2 regions of the Paenibacillus physcomitrellae genome follow, and region 2 is predicted to be linked to the other one. Evidence: predicted binding sites of a transcription regulator. Region 2 holds the regulator's gene; the other holds the start of a gene.
The links. The regulator NrdR, encoded in region 2, represses ribonucleotide reductase genes. The targets are predictions, from matches to a motif close to AACACNATATATNGTGTT.
Positions count from the first base shown of each region.

Region 1: nrdI (class Ib ribonucleoside-diphosphate reductase assembly flavoprotein NrdI) is a predicted target of NrdR. The motif match lies at 1,841-1,858, and genes of this name have one in related genera.

Region 1 covers NZ_CP022584.1:4,097,732-4,100,835, forward strand. Annotated here, with positions in the region: gene CBE73_RS18400 (polysaccharide deacetylase family protein) at 1-413, shown strand, start outside; gene chrS (chromate efflux transcriptional regulator ChrS) at 537-1,013, shown strand; gene CBE73_RS18410 (mismatch-specific DNA-glycosylase) at 1,142-1,693, shown strand; gene nrdI (class Ib ribonucleoside-diphosphate reductase assembly flavoprotein NrdI) at 1,976-2,335, shown strand; gene nrdE (class 1b ribonucleoside-diphosphate reductase subunit alpha) at 2,322-3,104, shown strand, end outside.
Region 2 covers NZ_CP022584.1:4,639,507-4,642,610, forward strand. Annotated here, with positions in the region: gene coaE (dephospho-CoA kinase) at 1-510, shown strand, start outside; gene CBE73_RS20930 (lytic transglycosylase domain-containing protein) at 507-1,070, shown strand; gene CBE73_RS20935 (alpha/beta-type small acid-soluble spore protein) at 1,133-1,357, opposite strand; gene nrdR (transcriptional regulator NrdR) at 1,496-1,966, shown strand; gene CBE73_RS20945 (YnfA family protein) at 2,123-2,443, shown strand; gene CBE73_RS20950 (DMT family transporter) at 2,486-3,104, shown strand, end outside.

The DNA.
Region 1 (3,104 bases), 540 kb from region 2:
TCTACAAGACGCCGGAAGCTGCGCTCCAGGAAATGGACGACGATAACGAGAGACTCTATAAAGCCGCAGGCGTCAAATCGGCGCTGGTCCGGCCGCCTTACGGCAGCAAACCTTATTTTACGGAGGACTTCCGGGATAAAGTGCTGGGAGCGGGCTACCATCTGTGGGACTGGAACGTGGATTCGCAGGATTGGAAGTTTAAAGAGGATATCGCTTCAACCTATGCGAACGTCATGAAGCAGGTGAAAACGATATCGGCCCATAAAACATCCCCGGTTGTGCTCATGCATGATCTGCCCACCACCATTCAGGTTCTGCCGAAGATTCTTGCCGAGCTCAAGAAAGAAGGTTATGCATTTGCGGTGATTACGGCGGAGCAGAAGCCGGTGAACTTCTGGAACGACGAGCGGTAGAGGGAGGACTTTTATCCGAAAGGAACTGGCTTTTTCACTGAAAAAGGATATATTAATAGGCAGAGAAAAAGGTGAGACTGGTATAAGTACCAATCCAGAATCTTTGAAAAGCAGGTGAATCGGATGTCGAGAATGGATGAGCAGGGCCGGGTAACGCTCGATGAGATCGACCGCAAAATTATCAAAGAGCTGAACAGCAACGGCCGAATTTCGTATACAGATTTAGGCAAGGAGATCGGGCTGTCGCGTGTAGCGGTACAGACCCGCATTAATGCTTTAATGGAGGAAGGCGTTATTGAACGCTTTACAGCCGTCATAAATCCTGAGAGAATAGGAATTTCCGTATCGGCTTTTTTTAACGTCGAGGTGGAGCCTAAATATTTGCAGCGGGTTGCAGAGGCTTTGGCTGAGGAGCCAGTCGTAACGAGTTTGTACCATATGACCGGGCCGTCCAAGCTTCATATGCATGCGCTGTTCACGGATAACAAAGAGATGGAAGAATTCATGAAAGAGAAGCTGTACATTCTTCCAGGCATCACGAGCGTCGATTCACAGGTGCTCATAAACCGCTACAAGAGTCGGATGGGCATGCGGCTGTAACGGTAAAGTAAAAAGAGAACGGTAAGGGAACCGGTAAAGGTAACCGTATCGGATCAGATTGATGCAGAAAGCAGAAGCAAAAGCGGAAGCAGAAGCCTTACCCTGCAGGAGCAAGGAGGGGGACAAGCATGGACATTTATGGGCAAAAAGGCAGCACAGACTCCGGCGGCGTGCCGGATCATCTGGACAGCGGCCTTCAGATTGTATTCGTCGGCTTTAACCCGAGTCTGATTTCCGGCGAAACCGGTCATCATTATGCGAATCCCCGGAACAACTTCTGGCGGATTCTGTACCAGTCCGGCCTGACGCCGCGGCTGTATGACCCGTCCGAGGACGGCGAGCTGCTGAAGCTGGGCTACGGGTTTACGAATATTGTGGCCAGGCCGACAAAGGGCATCGATGACTTAACGCGGAAGGATTACAAGGAAGGCCGCGAGATCCTGAAAGCGAAGCTGCTGAATTACAGGCCGCGGGTCGTCTGTTTCGTCGGCAAAGGCGTGTACAAGGAGTACAGCAGACGGAACAAGGTGGAATGGGGATTTCAGCCGGAACCTTTCCTCGAAGGCATGCACGAGTTTGTGGCCCCGTCTTCAAGCGGACTTGTCAGGATGCCGATGAAGGAAATTGTGGGCATTTATGGAAGGCTGACTGAGGCTGTTTCTGAAAGAGATCACATTTGATTTTCATAGTTTGGCAGGAAACGTTTTCAGGAGAAAGCGAACCGCTTTCTCTATTTTTTTTTCGCCTCGAAAAATGGTCAGAAACCCAGCTAAGGAGCGGAATTTCGGCGGACAACCCCCTCTTATCGGGCTTTTGGTAGGATTGACATCACTATATCTAGAGGTTAAATTTAATATCAGCATCTAGATCTTGGGTTTTGAAGCCCGGGAATACGTTTAATGACACAAGAGGACAAAATCCTCACCAGAGCGCGTCCGATAAGGGTGAAAGGATGATTTCGAGTGCTGATCGCCTACGATTCCAAGACAGGAAATGTTAGAAGATTTATCAACAAATTGAAAATGCAGGCCGTGCAAATCGACGAGTCGATGACTATTGACGAGCCCTTTGTACTGGTTACATATACGACTGGCTTCGGACAGGTTCCGGAGCGGGTCGCTTCTTTTCTGCAGCGCAATCACGACCGGCTGGTCGGGGTAGCGGCAAGTGGCAATCGCAACTGGGGTGACAGGTTCGCGAAGAGCGCGGACATTATTTCAGAAAAATATGATGTTCCGGTCATCAGCAAGTTTGAGCTGTCCGGAACGTTTGGAGATGCAGAACGATTTAAACAGGAGGTGAGCCGGTTTGCGGCATATTGAGTTAAATAACATGTTGATGAAAACGGGCGAAGACGGATTTTTCCAATTGGAAATGGATCGCGAGGCGGTTCGCGAGTTTTTGGCGGATGTCGAGTCGAAGAGCCTGAAATTTGAAAGCACGGCGGCGAAAGTCGCTTATATGATTCAGAATGATTATTATGAGGATTTCTACGAGAAATATACACCTGACGAAGTAGAGCGGGTTTATGATATAACGCACAGCTACAACTTCCAGTTCCAGTCCTACATGGCGGCTTCGAAGTTTTATACCGATTATGCGGTAAAAACCAACGACCGCTCCAAGTATCTGGAGCATTATCCGGATCGTGTGGCGGTAGTTGCGCTCCATCTTGGACGCGGCAACGCCGAAACAGCCTGCACGCTGGCGCATTCGATGATGGAGCAGCGCCTGCAGCCTGCGACCCCGACGTTCCTGAACGCGGGCAAAAGCCGCCGCGGCGAGCTTGTATCCTGCTTCCTGCTTGAAATGGACGACTCCCTCAACTCCATTAACTATGTGCTGAACACCTGCATGCAGCTGTCCAAAATCGGCGGCGGCGTAGCGGTCAACCTGTCCAAGCTGCGCGGACGCGGCGAAGCCATTAAAGGCGTGGAAGGCGCAGCCAAAGGCATCATGCCGGTCCTGAAGCTGATGGAGGATGCTTTCTCCTATGCGGATCAAATGGGACAACGCAAAGGTTCGGGCGCAGGTTACTACAACATTTTCGGCTGGGACGTTATCGAGTTCCTGGACAGCAAAAAGATCAAC
Region 2 (3,104 bases):
GCGGATGTCCTGGCCCGCGAGATCATGGAACCGGGGCATCCGGTATTGGAGGCCGTCGTGGACCGTTTTGGCAGGGACATGCTGCTGCCGGATGGAACGCTGGACCGTAAAAAGCTGGGAGCTCGCGTCTTCGCGAATCCGGAAGACCTTCTAGCTCTGAATGACATTACACACCCTGCCATCCGGGCGGAGACGAAGCGCAGAATAGACGCTTATGAAGCGGAATATCCAGATAAGTTGGTCGTGGCGGACATTCCGCTCCTATATGAATCCGGTTTGGACTCGCTTTACGAAACCATTATGGTGGTTTATGTACCGCGGGAGATCCAGCTCGTCCGCTTGATGGAGCGCGATGGCCTTGATACTCCTCAGGCTGAAGCCAGATTGTCCGCTCAGATGGACATTGAACAGAAGAAGACGCTTGCAGACATTGTGATTGATAACAGCCAGGGACTTGAACAAACTGAAGCCCAGGTTGAAGCGTTCTGGAAAAGCTGTGGGTTGTCATGAAGTGGCTGCGTAAGAAAAGAGTGCTGCTGCTTTTGTTTTTGGGTTTTGTCGTGCTGATCTTCATGAACACCCAGTGGCTCTCTTTGTTTTATCCGATTTATTATAAGGATGATATTCGTAAGCATGCGCAGCGAAATCAGCTTGATCCATTTATAGTCGCCGCTATTATTAAAGTTGAAACCAATTATAAACCCAGCAGGCAGTCCAGAAAAGGTGCGCTTGGCGTGATGCAGATTATGCCGGATACAGCGCAGTGGGTGCTGGAGCAAGCGAAGCTGCCGAGTGTTTCGATGGACAGGATTAATGATGAAACCGGGACAAACATTGAAATTGGGACCTGGTATTTAAAGAGCTTGTCGGATCAGTTTAATGGGAATATGGTTGCGGTGATCGCCGCTTATAATGCAGGGCCTACGCGGGTAAAGAACTGGTTGAAGAGCGGAACATGGGACGGCACTGTGGAAACAACCAAAAATATCCCGCTGGGGGAAACCAGGCATTATGTGCAGCGGGTTGTTCATTATTATGAGCAATACACCAGCATCTATAAGCAGTTTTAACAAAGAGAAAACGCCGGGAGAATGTAGAATTCTCCCGGCGCTTCTTAGCTGCTTGTCAGTTCTTATTTGAATTGACCAGCCAGTTGTTGTTCTGCCAGTGTTACAAGACGTTTAGTAATGTAACCCCCGATAGAACCGTTTTCGTAAGAAGTCAAGTTACCTGCATATCCATCTTGTGGAAAAGAAATGCCGAGTTCTTGAGCGATTTCATATTTCATTTGCTCGAGTGCACCAGATGCTTGTCGAACTACCAAGTTGTTGGAGTTGCCGCTATTGTTGTTTGCCATTGTCTTTTTCACCTCCTTGGGTTGGTAACTGTATTATGTGCCGTATTACGAAATCTACTCGCAAAGTTTAAAATTCCTGGGTGGAATTGTTATCCAAATGGGTGAAAGCCTTGATTTGCTAAGAAAGGAGAGGGTATTTTGAAGTGTCCGTACTGCGATTATAATGGCACTAAAGTGCTGGATTCCCGGCCTGCGAATGAAAACCGCTCCATTCGCAGACGGCGGGAATGTGAGAAGTGCAACCGCCGATTTACGACTTTTGAAATGGTGGAGGAAACACCGTTAATTGTGATCAAGAAGGGCGGCAGCCGCGAGGAATTCAGCAGGGAGAAGATGCTGCGCGGTTTGATTCGTGCTTGTGAAAAACGTCCGGTGTCCGTAGAACAGCTGGAGTCGATTGTCACCGAGGTCGAGACGTCGCTGCGCAATACAGCGGTGGCTGAAGTGGAAAGCATGGAGATCGGTGAACTTGTCATGGAACATCTATATCCGGTTGATGAAGTGGCTTATGTCCGGTTTGCTTCTGTATATCGCCAGTTCAAAGATATTGACATGTTCATGCGTGAGCTGAAGGGGCTGCTGTCCAAAGATTCGGGCAGTGGGGAATAAGGATTGGTTAACCTAAAATAATCAAATGCAAATGAGCTCTGGTAACGATTCCGGGGCTCTTTTTGTTTGCTGCAATAATTTTCTGTACAAACAATCTGTTAATGAAGTACCATGTGAGAGGGCGTTCGAAGAGTCCGGGAAGGGAGGACATTCGTTATGAAAGCTGCGGTATTATTTGTACTTGCGGGACTAGCGGAAATTGGAGGCGGATATTTGATCTGGCTTTGGCTGCGGGATGGCAAAAGCCCGCTCTACGGCCTGTTTGGCGCCGTGCTTCTGATCTCCTACGGCATAGTTGCGACTATGCAGTCTTTCTCGTCCTTTGGCCGTGTATACGCGGCTTATGGAGGGATTTTTATCGTGTTGTCCTTCCTGTGGGGATGGTGGGTCGACCGTAAAAATCCTGACGCTTATGACTGGGCAGGGATGATCATTTGTCTGATCGGGGCATTAGTGATGCTTGCGCCCCGCAAATGAGCGAAAAGTCTGGATTTTGAAGTGAAGAAGGAATCTACAATCATGAAGGAAACAAAATCAGTGTATGTAAATGCGATATTGTTGACCATTGGAGTCATTTCGATCGGGTTGTCCTCCATCTTTATCAAATGGTCCTCCGCACCGGCTTCTGTACTCGGTATGTACAGGCTTTTATTCACGTTGGTATTGATTACCCCTATGCTGCGCAAATTATCTTTACGGGCGGTTTTGAAGGAATTATCGAGGAAAGAGATTGTGTTATTAATCCTTTCCGGTATTTTTCTGGGACTGCATTTCCTGCTCTGGATGGGATCACTCGCTTATACGTCTGTTGCCAGCTCCATGATTTTGTTGTCGCTCCAGCCCGTATTCATCATGGTTGGTTCTTTCTTTATGTTTAAGGAGCGGACAACCGGGGGCGGGGTCCTCGCCTTAAGCGTGGCCGTGATTGGCTCTGCCGTAACAGCTTGGGGAGACGTTGGCGTGTCCTCGAAAGCTATGTATGGCGATGTGCTCTCACTGTTGGGGGCTGTTGCTTCTTCCTTATACATGTTGACGGGGCAAAATCTCGTGCGAAAAATACCGCCCATTGCCTACAGCTATATCGTCTTTGGGGTTGGCGGTGTTGTGATGCTGATCTACAATCTGGTTCAGGGCGTGG